2 regions of the Microbispora sp. CA-102843 genome follow, and region 2 is predicted to be linked to the other one. Evidence: riboswitches for the same ligand, from Rfam matches in the RefSeq annotation. Region 2 holds a riboswitch; the other holds the start of a gene.
What was found. Region 2 has a riboswitch for S-adenosylmethionine ahead of thrC (threonine synthase). Riboswitches for the same ligand answer to the same signal wherever they lie in the genome.
Positions count from the first base shown of each region.

Region 1: it holds a riboswitch for S-adenosylmethionine, as region 2 does, so the genes downstream of both, ACQEVJ_RS01205 (aminotransferase class V-fold PLP-dependent enzyme) here and thrC (threonine synthase) in region 2, are expected to answer to the same signal.

Region 1 is NZ_JBNJNF010000001.1:231,082-240,215, forward strand. It holds gene folB (dihydroneopterin aldolase) at 1-35, shown strand, start outside; gene folK (2-amino-4-hydroxy-6-hydroxymethyldihydropteridine diphosphokinase) at 32-532, shown strand; gene ACQEVJ_RS01195 (DUF3180 domain-containing protein) at 551-1,000, shown strand; gene ACQEVJ_RS01200 (NADH-quinone oxidoreductase subunit D) at 1,004-2,188, opposite strand; gene ACQEVJ_RS01205 (aminotransferase class V-fold PLP-dependent enzyme) at 2,383-3,609, opposite strand; SAM riboswitch class IV at 3,711-3,826, opposite strand; gene ACQEVJ_RS01210 (pentapeptide repeat-containing protein) at 3,887-4,564, opposite strand; gene ACQEVJ_RS01215 (cytochrome P450) at 4,641-5,840, shown strand; gene ACQEVJ_RS01220 (SAM-dependent methyltransferase) at 5,830-6,846, opposite strand; gene ACQEVJ_RS01225 (Rossmann-like and DUF2520 domain-containing protein) at 6,960-7,850, shown strand; gene panC (pantoate--beta-alanine ligase) at 7,841-8,695, shown strand; gene ACQEVJ_RS01235 (class I SAM-dependent methyltransferase) at 8,709-9,134, opposite strand, start outside.
Region 2 is NZ_JBNJNF010000001.1:705,062-714,195, reverse strand. It holds gene ACQEVJ_RS03445 (hypothetical protein) at 94-402, opposite strand; gene ACQEVJ_RS03440 (HelD family protein) at 540-2,525, shown strand; gene ACQEVJ_RS03435 (GNAT family N-acetyltransferase) at 2,522-2,950, shown strand; gene groL (chaperonin GroEL) at 3,023-4,645, opposite strand; gene ACQEVJ_RS03425 (cold-shock protein) at 5,019-5,219, opposite strand; gene ACQEVJ_RS03420 (MoaD/ThiS family protein) at 5,476-5,751, opposite strand; gene thrC (threonine synthase) at 5,797-7,071, opposite strand; SAM riboswitch class I at 7,086-7,225, opposite strand; gene ACQEVJ_RS03410 (RNA polymerase sigma factor) at 7,322-7,873, opposite strand; gene ACQEVJ_RS03405 (alpha,alpha-trehalose-phosphate synthase (UDP-forming)) at 7,977-9,134, shown strand, end outside.

The DNA.
Region 1 (9,134 bases), 470 kb from region 2:
ACGTGGTGGTGACGATCAGAAGGGGCCGCGAATGAGGGTCGTGATCGCGCTCGGCAGCAACCTCGGCCGCCGCATCGACAACCTCCAAGGAGCCGTCGACTCGCTGTTCGACGCCCCCGGGCTCACGTTCGTGGCGGTGTCGCCGGTCTACGAGACCGATCCGGTCGGCGGCCCCGAGCAAGGCCCCTATCTCAACGCGGTCGTGATCGCCGAGAGCATGCTCGACCCCCGCACGCTGCTCGACCGCGCGCAGAGCGTCGAGAACGCGTTCGGCCGCGAGCGCAGGGAGCGGTGGGGCCCCCGCACGCTCGACGTGGACCTCATCGCGGTCGGGAGTCTCATGTCGGACGACCCCGAGCTCACGCTCCCGCACCCCCGGGCGCACGAGCGGGCGTTCGTGCTGGTCCCGTGGGCGCAGGCCGATCCTGCGGCGGTGCTGCCCGGGCGCGGGTCGGTGGCGGCCCTGCTGGCCGACATGGACCAGAGCGGGGTGCGGCTGCGGCCCGACCTCGTGCTCGAACCCCCGGTCTGATCGACGAGGAGTCCCCGCGTGAAGCCCAGCAATCCCGGCGTGCTCGTCGGTCTGGTGGTCGTGTTCGCCCTGCTCACCTGGGGGCTGCTGCGGCAGTTCTACTCCATGGTGCCGACCCTGCCGTGGACCGCGATCCCCACCACCCTGCTGCTGGCCGTCGGCGAGGTCTACACGGGCTGGCTGACCCGGGCGAGGATCCTGCGCCGCCCGCACACCAAGCCCGTCGAGCCGCTGGCCGTCGCCCGCCTGGCGGCGCTGGCCAAGGCCACGGCGTACGCCGGGGCGGCGTTCGGCGGCGTCTTCGCCGGGTTCGTGGTGCGCGTGCTCGACCTGCTCGACCTGGAGAAGCCCCGCCAGGACGCGCTCGTCGGAGGCGGGTCGTTCGTGGCCTGCGTGATCCTGATCTGCGCGGCGCTGTTCCTCGAGCACTGCTGCCGGGTGCCCGGCAAGCCTTCCGGGGAGACGTGACCGCTACTTGTCGATGTCGCCGACCACGAAGAACATCGAGCCGAGGATGGCGATCATGTCGGCGACCAGGTTGCCCGGCAGTATCTCCCGCAGCACCTGGATGTTGTTGTAGGAGGCGCTGCGCAGCTTGAGCCGCCACGGCGTCTTCTCGCCCCGCGACACGAGGTAGTAGCCGTTCAGGCCGAGCGGGTTCTCCGTCCAGGCGTACGTGTGGCCTTCTGGCGCCTTCAGCACCTTCGGCAGCCGCTGGTTGATCGGTCCCGGCGGCAGATGCCGCAGGCGCTCGACGCAGGCGTCGGCCAGGTCGAGGGAGACCTTGACCTGTTCGAGCAGCACCTGGAACCGGGCCTGGCAGTCTCCGGCCGACCGGGTCACGACCTTCACCGGCAGCTCGCCGTAGGCGAGGTAGGGCTCGTCGCGCCGCAGGTCGAAGTCGACGCCCGAGGCCCGCGCGATCGGGCCGCTCACGCCGTACTGCATGATCGTCTCGCGGTCGAGCACGCCGACGCCGCGGGTGCGGGCCAGGAAGATCTCGTTGCCGGCGATCAGTTCCTCGATGTCGGGCAGCCGCCGCCGCACGGCCGCGACGGCGGCGGTGACGCGGTCGAGCCAGCCCAGGGGCAGCTCCTCCTTCAGCCCGCCCACCCGGTTGAACATGTAGTGCATGCGGCCGCCGGAGATCTCCTCCATGACGTGCTGCAGGGTCTCGCGCTCCCGGAAGGCGTAGAAGACCGGAGTGATCGCGCCGAGCTCCAGGGGATAGCTGCCGAGGAACATCAGGTGGCTGAGCACGCGGTTGAGCTCGGCCAGCAGCGTCCTGGCCCACACCGCCCTGGGCGGGGGCTGCATGCCCAGCATGCGCTCGACCGCGAGCACGACGCCCAGCTCGTTGGCGAACGCCGACAGCCAGTCGTGCCGGTTGGCGAGCACGATGATCTGCCGGTAGTCGCGCACCTCGAACAGCTTCTCCGCGCCGCGGTGCATGTAGCCGACGATCGGCTCGGCGGCCGTGATGCGCTCGCCGTCGAGGACGAGCCGCAGCCGCAGCACGCCGTGGGTGGACGGATGCTGCGGGCCGATGTTGAGGATCATGTCCTCGGTGGCCAGCTCCCTCGCCTGCACGGCGTCGGCTCCCGCGCCGATCCCCACGATGCGTTCCCGGCGCACGCCCTCCTGCTCGCTCGTCATGCCTTCCATGCTTTCACGCTCATTACCTAGGAGCGAAGACGGCGAAGGCTCCGCCTGTAGAGGCACTCGGGGCCCGCTTGGACCTGGTCGTCGACTTCGGCGATCGGACGCTGCGCCTGCCTGTGAGCGAGAAGCCGACGGATGCCGCTTGAGCGGGACCTCTCGGACGAGACCCCCAACCTGAGTCTCCGTCTTCAGGTTGTGGCGATTTCGCGGAGCGCCTCGACGAGGCGGTCGACGTGTTCGGTGGTCGTGCCGATGCCGATCGAGGCGCGCACGGCGCTGAACGTGCCGTCCGCGCAGCCGCCGTCCTCCCCACCGCCGAGGAGGTGGCGGACGAACGGGTGGGCGCAGAACTTGCCGTCCCTGACGCCGATGCCCCACTCGGCCGACAGCGCCTCGGCGACCTCGCGGGCCGGACGGCCCTCGACCGTGAACGACACGATGCCGACGCGCGGCTGGTCCTGACCCCACAGCGACAGCTCGCGTACGCCGGGGATCGTGGCGAGCCCGGCGCGCAGGCGGGCGAGCAGGCGCTCCTCCTCCCGCACCAGCGCGGTCCAGCCGGTCGCGGTCAGCGCGTCGCAGGCGGCGGCGAGCGCGATCGCGCCGAGCACGTTGGGGGTGCCCGCCTCGTGCCGCGTCTCGGGGTCGTCGCTCCACTCGGTGGTCTCGCCCACCGCCTGTACGGCTCCGCCGCCGCGCAGGTACGGATCGGCGTCGGCGAGCCAGTCGGGGCGGCCCACGAGCACCCCGGCGCCGAACGGGGCGTAGAGCTTGTGCCCGGAGAAGGCCACGTAGTCGAGGTCGAGCGCGGCGAGGTTGAGCCCGCGGTGGGGGACGAACTGGGCCGCGTCCACGGCGATCCGCGCGCCGTGCCGGTGGGCGATGTGGGCCAGCCCGGCGATCGGCCACAGCTCGCCCGTGACGTTGGAGGCGGCGGTCACGACGAGCAGGGCCGGGCCCTCGATCGCGGCCAGCGCCTCGTCGGCCGCCCGGAGCGCCTCGCCGGGGAAGGCGGGCGGCGCGAGCCGTACGGTGTTCGGCCAGGGCAGCAGCGAGGCGTGGTGCTCGGTCTCGAACACCACCACGGTGGTGCCCTCGGGGAGGCTGCGGGCCAGCAGGTTCATGGCGTCGGTCGTGTTGCGCACGAAGACCAGCGCGTCGCCGGGGCGGGCGCCGACGAAGGCCCGCACGGTGTGCCTGGCCTGCTCATACCTGGCCGTCGTGAGCTGCGAGGCGTAGCCCGCGCCCCGGTGGACGCTGGAGTAGGCCGGCAGCGCCGCCGCGACGGCGGCGTTCACCGGCTCGAGACAGGGCGCGCTCGCCGCGTAGTCGAGGTTCGCGTACGGCACGAGCCGGCCGCCCTTGACGGGCACCTCCAGGTCGGCGCCGACGACGGCGGGAAGCCGCGGCGCGATGTCCTCGGTGGAGCGGCGGACGGCCTGCTGGACGAAAGTGAGTGCGGACAACGCCAAGCCTCCTCGGGATCGGGGACCCCGGCCATGGCGTAGGGAGGCGGAGCCCGCGCTTGCCCGGCACACTTCGTGCCGGACCCGGTCCTCACCCGGGGCACCCCGCCGCGAGCGCGAGGGTTGCCGGCCAGCAAGCCGGGGCTTGACGCTGGCACTCATGACCTGGACGGCACTATAACCCGACCCCGCCCCCCGGCCGCAAGTGCGGGCGACCCACGCGGATTCAGTCGTTGTCGACCGTGACGCCCAGGATGTGGGCGAACATCGGCGCGAGTTCCATCAGCTGGACGCCGCTGATGGTCGCGCCGCGCAGCGCGTCGTAGCCGTCGGAGATGCCCAGGGACACGGCGCCCCGCAGGTCGACCCGGAACATGCGCGCCTTGTCGAACCGCACCCGTTCCAGCGTGGAGCCGGGGAAGGTGACGCCGGTCAGCGTGGCGCCCGCGAAATCCACGTCGCGCAGCGTGCACTCGACGAACGAGACCTCCCGCAGGTCGGCCGCGCGGAGGTTGACCGAGTCGAGCTTGCACCGGTGGAAGGTCACATGGCTCATCTCGGCGCCGGGCAGCGCCGTGCCGGCCGGGGCGCTCATGATGATCTCCGCGTCCGCCCAGGCGGACTCGGTGAGGTCGCCGCCCACCCAGCGCACGCCGTTGAGCCACACGTCCGAGAAACGGGCGCGCCGATAGCGGCCGCCGACGAACGTCACCGAGGTGAAGGCCGATTCGATGAACCGGGCGTTGGAGGCCTCGGCGTCCTCGAACTCCTGCCCGTCGAACAGGACCGTGTCGTAGTCGCCGCCCTGAGCGAGCCGCCCGTCGAACGGTTCGAGGTGATCGGCGTAGGGCAATTCGCCGAGCTCGCGGGGTTCTCTGCGGTGCTGTTCGCGGCGCTTCGGCATCGCACCAACCTATGCCATGAAGGACCCGCACGCCCGTACTCCCAGGCGAGGTCTTTCATCCGTATTGTTGTCCATTGTGAAGTTTGATCCCTGGAATGCCGAGTTCATCGCGTACCCCTACGACGCCTACCGTGACCTGCGCGACAACGAGCCGGTCAGCTTCTTCGAGCCGACGGGGCAGTGGCTGATCGCCCGCCACGCGGATGTGAACGCGCTGCTGCGCGACCGGCGCCTCGGCCGGTCCTATCTGCACGTGGCGACGCACGAGGCGTTCGGCCGCGAGCCCGAGCCGGAGTTCCAGGAACCGTTCTGGCGGGTGGTGCGGGCCGGGATGCTCGACGTCGAGCCGCCGATCCACACGCGGCTGCGCCGCCTGGTGTCCAAGGCGTTCACGCCACGCATGGTCGAGTCGCTGCGTCCCCGCGTACGGAAGATCGCGACCGAGCTGACCGAGGGGCTGGTCGAGCGCGGCGGCGGCGATCTGCTGGCCGAGGTGGCCGAGCCGCTGCCGGTCACCGTGATCGCCGAGATGCTGGGCGTGCCCGAGGCCGACCGAGACCTCCTGCGCCCCTGGTCGGCCGACATCTGCGGGATGTACGAGCTGAACCCCTCGCTGGAGGCCCAGCACACGGCCGTACGCGCGGCGACGGAGTTCGCCGAATACCTGCGCGGGCTGGCCAGGGCGCGCAGGGAGCGGCCGGGCGACGACATGATCTCGGCGCTGGCCCAGGTGGTGGACGACGGGGACCGGCTGACCGAGGACGAGCTGATCGGCACCTGTGTGCTGCTGCTCAACGCCGGGCACGAGGCCACGGTCAACGCCACCGGCAGCGGGTGGTGGGCGCTGTTCCGCAACCCGGGTGAGCTGGAGCGGCTGCGCGCCGACCCCGGCCTGATGCCGACGGCGGTCGAGGAACTGCTGCGCTACGACACCCCGGCGCAGATGTTCGAGCGGTGGGTGCTGGAGGACATCGAGGTCGGCGGGGTGACGATCCCCCAGGGCGTGGAGATCGCGCTGCTGTTCGGCTCGGCGAACCGGGACCCCGAGGTCTTCGCCGACCCGGACCGTCTCGACCTCGGCCGGGCGGACAACCCGCACATCTCGTTCGGCGCCGGCATCCATTTCTGCCTCGGCGCGCCGCTCGCGCGGGTCGAGATGGCGGAGTCGTTCGGCGTCCTGCTGCGGCTGGCGCCCAAGCTGGAGCTCGCCGAGGAGCCTGCCTGGAAGCCCAGCTACATCATGCGCGGCCTGGAATCGCTCAAGGTCACCGTCTGACGACCTGGCTGAGCCAGCCGAAGCCGCCGAGACCGGCCGGGTCGATCAGCTCCGCCTCCTGGGAGGCCCGGCCGAGCGCGCGTACGTACCCGGCGGGATCGGCGGACGCGAGCGCGAGCGGCGGCCGGGCGCCGGTGACCCCCAGGTCCCGCAGCGCCTCCCGCTGCGTGGTGAGCGTGGTCGCCTCCGCCCCCACCCGCTCGCCGGCCGCCGCGCAGGCGTCCAGCGCGACGTGGGCGGTGATGTCGCACGACCCGTCCGGTGTGGCCGGCACCACCGAGCCGTCGCGATATCCGGTGACCGTGCCGAGCGGGGGCCGCCGCCCGGCCTGATGGGCGTAGTCCACGGCGACCGCCGTGCCGCGCGCCAGCCGCGTGATCAGCGAGGCCCACGCCTCGTCGCGGGGGCGGCCGATCTCGGCGCGTTCCCCCGGTGAGCGCAGCGGCCACCAGCGTTCCAGCCAGGCCAGATCCTCGGGGCCGGGAGCGGGCCCGAGCCGTTCGTCGCCGGTCGAGGTGTCCACGAGCACCAGGCGCGGGCCGTCCGGCGTCATCTCGGCGACGTCGAGCGGCACGTTGTCCAGCCACTCGTTGGCGATCACCAGGCCGGTGATCCCGCACGGCGCCTCCGGCTCCCAGGCGACGCGGGGGTCGAGATCGCCGGGCCGGGGGGACAGGTCGACGGCGGTGACGCGCAGCCGCGCCGCGAGGTCCGGCGGCGCGGCGGCCAGCACCCGGGCGGCCAGCAGGCCGTTGCCGCTGCCCATGTCCACGAGATCGACCGGATCGGGCCGCCCGAGGGTGGTGTGGACCTGCCGGAGCAGGCACAGCACCGCCTCGGCGAAGACCGGCGAGGCATGCACCGACGTGCGGAAATGCCGGTCGGGGCGCTCCCGCAGATAGAAGCCCTCCGCGCCGTAGAGCGCCCGTCGCATGGCCTCCCGCCAGGTGACCTCCACAGCGCCCCACGTTACCGACACGCCGATGGCGTGACGAAAAGTAGTCACTTTCGTACTTATGGCTCAACATAGGGCCGTGAGAAACGGGACAAAATCCGACCGTTGGGCCACGCCCGGGCCGGCGGAAGCGCCGCCGCTACGCTGAAGCGAGGGGAGGCGTCATGGACACTAGTGACCGCCCGGCGCGGCTCGCCGTGGGAGTGCTCGGCGCGGGACGGGTTGGTTCCGTGCTCGGAGCCGCGCTCATGCTCGCGGGTCATCGGGTGGTGGCGGCCAGCGGCGTGTCCGACGCGTCGGCGCGGCGGGCCGCCGACCGCCTCGGCATGAAGCTCAGCAGGCCGGACGAGGTGATCGCCCGGTCCGAGCTCGTGCTGCTGACCGTGCCGGACGACGTGCTGCCCGGCCTCGTCTCCGGCCTCGCCGCCACCGGCGCCGACCTGCGCGGCAAGCTGCTCGTGCACGCCAGCGGCGCGTACGGCCTGGGCGTGCTCGATCCCGCGGCCGAGGCGGGGGCGCTGCCGCTCGCGCTGCACCCCGTGATGACGTTCACCGGCAGGAGCGACGACCTGACCCGGCTCAACGGCTGCTCGTTCGGCGTCACGGCGCCCGACCTGCTGCGGCCGGTGGCCGAGGCGCTGGTGATCGAGATGGGCGGCGAGCCGGTGTGGATCGCCGATCACGATCGCCCGCTCTACCACGCCGCCCTGGCCGGCGCCGCGAACCACATGGTGACGCTCGTCGCCGAGTCTCAGGAGCTGCTCGCGAAGATCGGCGTGGAGCATCCGGGCCGGATGCTCGGCCCGCTGCTGAGCGCGGCACTCGACAACGTGCTGCGCCTGGGCATCAGCGGGCTCACCGGGCCCGTGGTGCGCGGCGACGCGGGCACCGTGCGCAAGCACGTGGACGCGCTCATCCTGGCCGCCCCCGAGGCCGCGGACGCGTACGTCGCCCTCGCGAGGCTCACCGCCGACCGGGCGCTCGCGGCGGGCCTGCTCAAGCCGGAGGCGGCCGAACGCCTGCTGGACGCCCTGGGAGGGAACATATGGACCTGACCGTCGCCGCCGACCGCGCCGTCCTCGACAAGGCGAGGGACGCGCTCGGCCCCGGGAGGATCGCCCTGGTCCCCACGATGGGCGCGCTCCACGAGGGTCACCGGTCGCTGATGCGGCTGGCGCGCGAGCACGCCGACCACGTGGTGGTGAGCGTGTTCGTCAATCCCCTGCAGTTCGGCCCCAGCGAGGACTTCTCCCGCTATCCCCGTACGTTCGACGCCGACCTCCGGGTGTGCGAGGAGGAGGGCGTGGGCGTGGTCTTCGCGCCCTCGGCCGAGGACATGTACCTGCCGGACCGCCAGGTGGAGGTTTCGGCCGGCGGCATGGGCGGGGTGGTCGAGGGCGCCTTCCGGCCCGGCCACTTCGACGGCGTGCTGACCGTGGTGCTCAAGCTGTTCAACCTGGTGCGGCCGGACGTCGCGGTCTTCGGGCAGAAGGACGCCCAGCAGCTCGCGCTGATCCGGCGGATGGTGGCCGACCTCGACGTCCCGGTGTCGGTCGTCGGAGCCCCGACCGTGCGGGAGCCCGACGGCCTCGCGCTGTCGAGCCGCAACAGGTATCTGTCCGAGGCCGACCGCCGCACCGCGCTCGCGCTGTCGCGGGCGCTGCGGGCCGGCGCGGCGCGAGGCCAGGCAGCAGGGCCGGCCGGAATCCTCGACGCCGCGCGGGCCGTGCTGGAGGAGGCGGCACGCTTCGACCCGCCGCTGCTGCTCGACTACCTGATCCTGGCCGACCCCGCGACGTTCGCGCCGGTCGGCGACGACCACCGGGGCGAGGCGATCCTGGCCGTGGCCGCCAAGGTGGGCACCACCCGCCTGATCGACAACATGGTCCTGACGCTGTAGGGGGCGCAGCGGCTCAGGCTGCCCCGGCCCGCAGTGTGAACCAGAAGGTGGGGAACGGGTTCGTCCCGGGTGTGACGTCGACAAGCTCCCAGCCGGCGAACCTGGCACGCAGCTCGTCGGCGGTGACGCCGGAGAACGTGTCGTCGAGCGTTCCGGGGCCGTAGCCGAACATCAGCAGCCGTGCGCCGGGAGCGGCGCGGCGGGTGAGCCCGGCGGCGTAGGCGTCGCGGCGGTGCGGCGGGATGCCGCAGTAGCAGCTCAGGTCGAAGAACAGGTCGTAGGGGCCGGGCGCGTCCAGCTCGTCGAGCCGGGTGGCGTCCCCGTGCAGCAGCCGTACGGCCACTCCCGCCGCGTCGACCTTCTCGCGGGCCTGCTCGATCGCGCGGTCGATCATGTCGACGGCCGCGACCTCCCAGCCGTGCCGGGCCAGATAGACGGC
Region 2 (9,134 bases):
GCTTTCGGTTGTCGCGCGACGGTCCTCCGCACGGTTCAGGTCACCTGGCGGCGCCCGCCGGGCCTCCCGTCGCCGTTCCCGTCGATGTTCCGGTCACTGGGCGGCAAGGCCGCCGACGAACAGCACCACCAGCGCGACCACCCAGGCCGCCACGGCGACGCCGTACAGGGACTCGCGCCTGGCGAGCCAGGCGACCCCGGTGGCGCAGGCCGCGACCATCGCGACCATCACGGACAACGCGATCACCGAGGCGATCCGGTCCGCGCAGTCCGGCGACGGCCCCAGGCTCGTCGTGCAGAACGCCTGCCTGCCCCAGTCGCCGAACACCGCGAACCCCCACAGCGTGGCGAGCAGCAGGCTCGCCGCCGCCTGGATCGCCGGAGGAACCACGGTGCGCGTCACCCGGGTACAGATACCCACCCCGGGAAACGGCGACACGCGAGAGAAATACTGTTTCGGCATCGCGGTGCCCATCGCTAAGCTCTTGTGTTTCCCGCTTCCACAAGTCCTGTCCCCGTCATGCCCGGAGGAGTTTCCGCATGCCCGGAAATGTGCTCGAAGCCGAGCGCGCCCATCTCGCGGCCTCCCGCGCCGCGCTGCGAGCGATGCGCGAACACGCGCAGTCGCTGTCGGCGGACGCCGCCGGCGACTGGGTGTCGCAGCAGGTCCTGCAGGGCCTGCTCGACCAGCGGGTGGCCGCACTGGCCGACCACCCCGACGCGCCGCTGTTCTTCGGCCGGTTGGACCGCGCGGCCGACGACGACCTGCCGAGCATGGTCTACGTCGGCCGCAGGCACGTCCACGACGAGAGCAGCCGGCCCCTCGTGATCGACTGGCGCGCCCCGATCTCGCGCGCCTTCTACCAGGCCAGCCCCGCCGACCCCATGGGGGTCGCGCTGCGCCGCAGGTTCGGCTACCAGGGCGGCGACCTCACCGCGTACGAGGACGAACCGCTCGACGGCAGGGCTCTCGGGCAGAGCAGGCTGCTGACCGAGGAGATCGAGCGGCCCCGCACCGGCCCGATGCGGGACATCGTGGCGACCATCCAGCCCGACCAGGACGAGATCGTCCGCTCCGACCTCGGCGTGACCGTCTGCGTGCAGGGCGCGCCGGGCACCGGCAAGACGGCCGTGGGCCTGCACCGCGCGGCCTACCTGCTGTTCACCCATCGCGAGAAGCTGTCGCGCTCGGGTGTGACGATCGTCGGGCCCAACCGGGCCTTCCTCTCCTACATCTCCTCGGTGCTGCCCGCGCTCGGCGAGGTGAAGGTCGACCAGACGACGGTGGCCGGCGTCCTTGGCGACCACGCCCATCCCGAGGACCCCGCGGCGGCGGCCGTGAAGGGCGACGCCCGCATGGCCGAGGTCGTCAAGCGGGCGCTGTGGCTGCACGTCACCAAGCCGGCCGAAGGGGTGCTGTTCACCAAGGGCATCAACCGCTACCGGGTGCCCGATCACGAGGTCCGTGAGATCGTCGCCTCGCTGCGCGGCACGACGAGGTACGGCCCGGGCCGCGCCACCCTGGCCCAGCGGCTCGCCCACGCCGTGCTCGTGCAGATGGAACGGCGCGGCGAGTCGCCCGACGACCGGGTGCAGGACGCGGTGGCCCGGTCGAAGCCGGTCAAGGCCGTGCTGGACGCCGCCTGGCCGAAGCTCACCCCCGAGCAGGTGCTGTTCCGGTTGCTGTCGGACCCCGAGTTCCTGGCCAAGGCGGCCAGGTCGGACCTCTCCCCCGAGGAGCAGCAGCTCATCGTGTGGCACAAGCCGTACAAGTCGCACCGGTCGGCCAAGTGGACGGCCGCCGACGCGGCGCTGCTGGACGAACTCGGCGACCTGATCGAGCGGACGCCGTCGCAGGGACACCTCGTGGTGGACGAGGCGCAGGACCTGTCGGCGATGCAGTTGCGCGCGCTCGGACGCCGCTGCCGCAACGGCTCGGCGACCGTGCTCGGCGACCTCGCGCAGGGCACCACGCCCTGGTCGGCGCGTTCGTGGAAGACCGTGCTCGACCACCTCGGCCAGCCCTCGGGCGAGGTCACCGAGCTCACGCTCGGCTTTCGCGTGCCCCGCGAGGTCCTCGACTTCGCCGCGCGGCTGCTGCCCTCCGTCGCGCCGGAGCTCGCCCCGCCGCGCTCGCTGCGGCCCGGCGCCGGCTCCCTGTCCGTACGGCGCGAGACCGACGTCGCCGCCGCTCTTGCCGGGGCCGTACGGCAGGCTCTCGCGCAGGAGGGCTCCATCGGCGTCATCGCTGCGGACTCCGGCCTTCCCGCGCTCTCGGCGGCTCTGGAGGCCGCCTCGGTGCCGCACACGGTGCTCGGCCCCGACTCGACGGGCGACGACCGGGTGCTGCTGGTCCCGGCGACGCTCGCCAAGGGCCTGGAGTACGACCACGTGATCGTCGCCGAGCCGGCCGCGATCGCGGATGCGGAGGAGCGCGGCCTCGCCCGCCTCTACGTGGTGCTCACCCGGGCGGTGACGTCACTGACCGTCCTGCACAGCCACGACCTGCCCGAGGAGCTGCGATGAACCTGCCCGACGTACGCATCCGCCATGGAGCGCTCGACGACGTCCCCGCCGTGCTGCGGTTCTGGCTGGAGGCCGCCGAGAACACCGACAGGCACGACGACGCCGGCAAGGTCGTGGCCCTGGTCGAGCGCGATCCCGAGGCGCTGCTCATCGCCGAGATCGACGGCCGCATGGTCGGCACGCTCATCGCCGGGTGGGACGGCTGGCGCGCCCACCTCTACCGGCTCGCCGTGGACCCGGCCCACCGGCGCATGGGCATCGGATCAGGGCTGATCCGGGCCGCCGAGGAACGGTTCCGGAAGTTCGGCGCGTTCCGTGCGGACGCGATGGTCCTGCACGACAACGCCCCGGCGCACCACGCCTGGACGGCGGCGGGATACGCGATGCAGACCGACTGCGCCCGCTGGGTCAGGCGCCTCACCTGACGCGCAGTACGGGAAAAGGCGGTTCCCCCGAGGGGGAACCGCCCTTCCGTTGAGACGAAGCAGGCAGATGGATCAGAAGTCCATGTCGCCGCCGCCGGGCATGGCGGGGGCCTTCTCCTTCTCGGGCTTCTCGGCGATGACGGCCTCGGTGGTCAGGAACAGCGCCGCGATGGACGCCGCGTTCTGCAGCGCCGAGCGGGTGACCTTGGCCGGGTCGATGATGCCGGACTCGAACATGTTGACGTACTCGCCGGTCGCGGCGTTGAGGCCCTCACCAGCCGGGAGGTTGCGGACCTTCTCCACCACGACGCCGCCCTCGAGGCCGGCGTTGACGGCGATCTGCTTCAGCGGCTCCTCGAGGGCCTTGCGGACGATCGCGGCACCGGTGGCCTCGTCGCCGTTGACCTCGAGCTTGTCGAACGCGTTGGCGCCGGCCTGCAGCAGGGCCACGCCACCGCCGGGGACGATGCCCTCCTCGACCGCGGCCTTCGCGTTGCGGACGGCGTCCTCGATGCGGTGCTTGCGCTCCTTGAGCTCGACCTCGGTGGCCGCGCCGGCCTTGATGACGGCGACGCCGCCGGCCAGCTTGGCGAGGCGCTCCTGGAGCTTCTCGCGGTCGTAGTCGGAGTCGGTGCGCTCGATCTCGGCGCGGATCTCGTTGACCCGGCCGGCGATCTGCTCGGCGTCACCGGCGCCGTCGACGATCGTGGTCTCGTCCTTGGTGATGACGACCTTGCGGGCGCGGCCGAGCAGGTCGAGGGTGGCGTTCTCGAGCTTGAGGCCGACCTCCTCGGAGATGACCTGGCCACCGGCGAGGATGGCGATGTCGCCCAGCATGGCCTTGCGGCGGTCGCCGAAGCCCGGAGCCTTGACGGCCACGGACTTGAACAGACCGCGGATCTTGTTGACCACCAGGGTGGCCAGGGCCTCGCCCTCGACGTCCTCGGCGATGATGACCAGCGGCTTGCCGGACTGCACGACCTTGTCGAGCAGCGGCAGCAGGTCCTTGTTCGCCGAGACCTTGGAGTTGACGATCAGGATGTACGGGTCCTCGAAGACCGCCTCCATGCGCTCGGGGTCGGTCACGAAGTAGCCGGACACGTAGCCCTTGTCGAAGCGCATGCCCTCGGTGAGCTCCAGCTCCAGGCCGAAGGTGTTGCTCTCCTCGACGGTGATGACGCCTTCCTTGCCCACCTTGTCCATCGCCTCGGCGATGAGGGCGCCGATCTCGGTGTCGGCGGCGGAGATGGAGGCGGTGGAGGCGATCTGCTCCTTGGTCTCCACGTCCTTGGCGAGCTTCGACAGCTCCTCGCTGACGCGCTCGACGGCGGCCTCGATGCCCTTCTTCAGCGCCATCGGGTTGGCGCCGGCGGCAACGTTGCGCAGACCCTCGCGGACCAGCGCCTGGGCGAGCACGGTGGCCGTCGTGGTGCCGTCACCGGCGACGTCGTCGGTCTTCTTCGCGACTTCCTTGACGAGCTCGGCGCCGATCTTCTCCCACGGGTCCTCGAGCTCGATCTCCTTGGCGATGGAGACACCGTCGTTGGTGATCGTGGGGGCGCCCCACTTCTTCTCCAGCACGACGTTGCGGCCCTTGGGGCCGAGGGTCACCTTCACGGCGTCGGCGAGCTGGTTCATCCCGCGCTCGAGACCGCGCCGGGCGTCCTCGTCAAACGCGATCATCTTGGCTGCCATTAGGCTAGACCTCCCAGTAGCAGGGTGTCTTCAACGGACCGAGCCGACGCCCGCGACGGCTTGGACCCGCTATCCCTGCGCGGGCCCCATCGCCCCGATCCCGATTGTTGTCACTCTCGACCTCAGAGTGCCAAACAAGTATTTAGCACTCTACCCCTGAGAGTGCAAGCGGAAGCCGTGCTGACCAGCTTGGACGTTATGTCCAGACCAGCGATCCGATGACGAAGCGGGAGACACCGGACGAGCCTGCGGGGCGCGCCTCCGGCACGACCCGGCGGACGTGAGCGCCCCGATGGCGAAGCGGGAAATACAGCAAGCGGAAGGCCCGGCACTCGGGATCCGTGCGCCGGGCCTTCCAAGGTCGATGACGGGATCAGACGGCCCGTACGGCTTCCGCCTGCGGGCCCTTCTGACCCTGCGTGATGTCGAACTCAACCCGCTGACCCTGCTCGAGGGCCTTGTAGCCGTCCATCATGATTGCCGAGTAATGGACGAACACGTCCTTACCACCGTCTACCGCGATGAAGCCGTAGCCCTTGTCCGCGTTAAACCATTTGACGGTGCCCTGCGCCACTTCCGACTCCTCTTGCTGGGCTGGGGACCACACCCAAGAAGCCCCCGGTTTTGTCGATCGTCCTCGACCATACCTGTGTCAAGGCGTAGGACAACAGAGTCAATCCGCAAACTACTACTTGGCGTTCGCTCAAAGCGGGATCGAAGAATATTCACTTTGCTGTTTAATAGTTGAGAGCTGCACCATTTGCCATGGCACCGCACGACTTCTTCCCCGATAGAAGCGCATGTCAGGTGCTCGGCCCCGGCGCGGCGGCTCAGCCTCCTGCGACGGCGGGGATGACCGAAATCTGCACCCCGTCCGGCGTGGCGGTGTCCAGACCGTCGGCGAATCGGACGTCCTCTTCCCCGACGTAGACGTTGACAAAACGCCGAATCTTACCCGTCTCGTCCAGGATGCGCCCGCCGATGCCGGGGTAGTCCGCGTCCAGCTTCTGCAGGACCTCGCGGAGTGTTCCCCCCTCGCCGCTCACCTCCGCGGCTCCGTTGGTGTACGTCCGGAGAATCGTCGGAATCCGCACGGAAACGCTCATTGTTCGCTCGCTTTCGTTACTGCCGATGGGCCTTTTGAAACGCTTTCAGTTGGCGAATGCCGCACGGAACGCGTCGAGAGAGGGACGGATGACGGCGGTGGGGCGGGCGTGCTCGGCCACCGCGTCGAGCGTCTTGAGCCCGTCGCCGGTGTTCAGCACCACGGTCTCGGCGTCGGGGTCGAGGCGGCCCTCGCGCACCAGTTTGCGCAGCACGCCGACCGTGACGCCGCCCGCGGTCTCGGCGAAGACGCCCTCGGTCCTGGCCAGCAGGCGGATCGCCTCGACCACCTCCTGGTCGTTCACGTCCTCCACAGCGCCGCCCGTCCGCCGGGCGATGTCGAGCACGTACGGCCCGTCCGCCGGGTTGCCGATCGCCAGGGACTTGGCGATGGTGTCGGGCCGCACCGGCTGCACCACGTCCTGCCCGGCCTTGAACGCCTGGGAGACCGGCGAGCAGCCCTCGGCCTGCGCCCCGAAGATCCGGTAGGGCCGCTCCTCGACCAGGCCCAGCTTGATCAGCTCGCGGAAGCCCTTGTCGATCTTGGTGAGCTGCGAGCCGGATGCCACCGGGATGACGATCTGGTCGGGCAGCCGCCAGCCGAGCTGCTCGGCGATCTCGTACGCCAGCGTCTTGGAGCCCTCGGCGTAGAAGGGCCGGAGGTTGACGTTGACGAAGCCCCACTTCTCGCCCAGCTCGTCGCCGATGAGCTCGGAGCAGAACCGGTTGACCTCGTCGTAGGTGCCCTCGATGGCGACCAGGCGTCCGCCGTACACGGCGGCCATGGTGACCTTGGCCGGCTCCAGGTCGGCGGGGATGAACACGCAGGAGTCCAACCCGGCCCGGGCGGCGGCCGCGCCCACCGCACCGGCGAGGTTGCCGGTGGAGGAGCACGACAGGGTGTGGAATCCGAAGTTGCGCGCGGCCTCGACCGCGATCGCGACGACCCGGTCCTTGAAGGAGTGGGTCGGGTTGCCGGAGTCGTCCTTGACGTGAAGCGACCGCAGGCCCAGCTCGGCCGCCAGCCTGTCGGCCTTCACGAGCTTGGTCCAGCCGGGCTGGAGGTTGGGCTTGGCCGCCACGCCGGCGGGAACGGGGAGCAGGGCGCGGTATCGCCAGATGTTCGTCGGGCCGGACTCGATGTCCTCCCGGCGAACCTCGCCGAAGTCGTATGCCACCTCAAGGGGGCCGAAACACTCCGTACAGGCGAAAATCGGGCCGAGGTCGTAAAGAGCGCCACATTCGCGACACGAAAGACCGGTGGCGGGGCCGAACTCGACGGTGTTCGCGGCGGGGTTGACGGCAGTGCTGGTGTGCGCCATGAAGCGAGGCCTTTCCCTCATCTTCGCTCGCGACCACCCTGGCCGCGAGCCGGAATTGGCACCTGTCCCGGCCGGGCCTCGTGGGCACGAGTTCGACTCCGGGAAGGTTGCCGGGGCTTCGCAGGGCCGGTCCCTCCACCCCTCTGGATGAGCATGTTCAGTTGTGGGACCTTCGCGAGAAGGTCCCTAGCACTGTACCCCGGCGTCCCCGGTGTCCGTTCCGACGTCTCACATCGCGAGACGATTCGTATCAGCTGTACGCCTCGCCGAGGGCGCTCTGCACGTACTTGCGCGCCTGGTGGATACGGGACTTGACCGTCCCGAGGGGGATCTTCAGCTGGTCGGCCACCTCCGCGTAGTCGAGCTGGCAGATGTCGCGCAGCACGAGCGCCTGGGCGAGGTCGGGCCTCTCGGCCTCCAGCGCCTCCATCGCGTCGAGCAGGTCGAGCCGCGACCCGGCGATGACGCTGACCCGCCGGGGATCGGGCCGCTGCTCGGGCAGTTCCTCCGCCTGCTCGGACGAGCGCCGCTTGAGCGTGCGATAGGTGGTCCTGGCGCAGTTCACCGTCACGATGTGCAGCCAGGTGCTGAACTTGGCCCGCCCCTCGAACCTGGCGATGTTGCGCGCCACGGCGAGCAGCGTGTCCTGCGCGGCCTCCTCGGCGTCCTGCCGATACGGTAGAAGCCGCTCACAATGCCGCAGCACGTCGGGCTCGATGCGCCGCAGCAGTTCACCGAGCGCGCGGTGGTCCCCCTGGGCAGCAGATCGGGCCAGTTCCTCGGTCGTGTCATCCAGTGCCATGCCGTATTCAGCCCTCCCGCGATCGGTTGACATCCTATTGACGGAGGTCGGCTTTTATTAATCTTCCGGCATGCGCGCCCGCTCTGATCGAGGGAATCCCAAGATGAGCAGCACTATTCTCATCGCGTCCAACCGGGGCCCGGTGTCCTTCACGCTGTCGGACGACGGCGGCCTGACCATGCGCAGGGGCGGGGGCGGGCTGGTCTCCGGCCTGTCCGAGGTGGTCAAGGGCACCGACGTCCTGTGGGTCTGCGCGGCGCTGTCGGACGGCGACCGGGGCGCGGTGCGCCAGGCGCCCGGCGGACGGCTCGACCGGGCCTTCGAGACGGGTCCGATCCGCATGCTGGACATCCCGCCCGCGGTCTTCCACCGGGCCTACAACGCCGTGGCCAACTCGACCCTCTGGTTCGTCAACCACCTGCTTTACAACATGCCCTTCGCCCCCGAGTTCGGCACGCGGTTTCGCCGCGAGTGGGAGTCGTATCGCACGTACAACGGCGCCTTCGCGCTGGCCCTCGCCGAGGAGGCGGCGCACCGGGCGCGCGTCATGGTGCAGGACTACCACCTGACGCTGACCCCGGCGATGCTCCGGGTCGAGCGGCCCGACCTGCGCATCGCCCACTTCTCGCACACGCCCTGGGCGCCGCCCGAATACTTCGCGCTGCTGCCCGAGGACGTCGTGGCGGAGGTGCTGACCGGCATCCTCGGCGCCGACCACGCCGGATTCCTCACCGCGCGCTGGGCCCGCGCCTTCATGGACTGCTGCGAAACGCTGCTCGGGGCCCGGGTGGACCAGGCCGCCCGTACGGTGACGTACGACGGGCGGACCACCCGGATCGGCGTACACCCGCTCGGCGTGGACGGCGAGGCGCTGCTGGCCCGGGCGGCCGAGCCGGACGTCGAGTCGCACATGACCGTGATCAGGGACCTCGTGGGCGACCGCAAGCTGATCGTGCGCATCGACCGCACCGAGCTGTCCAAGAACATCGTGCGCGGCCTGCGGGCCTACCAGGAGTTCCTCGCCGCCCATCCCGAATGGCACGGCAGGGTCGTCCACCTCGCGTTCGCCTACCCCTCCAGGCACGACCTGCCGGAGTACCGCGAGTACACGGCGGCCGTGCAGCGCTGCGCCAAGGAGATCGAGGACGAGTACGCGACCGAGGACTGGGACCCGCTGATCCTCAACGTGAACGACGACTACCCGCGCTCGCTGGCCGCCTACCGGCTGGCCGACGTCCTGCTCGTCAACCCGATCAGGGAC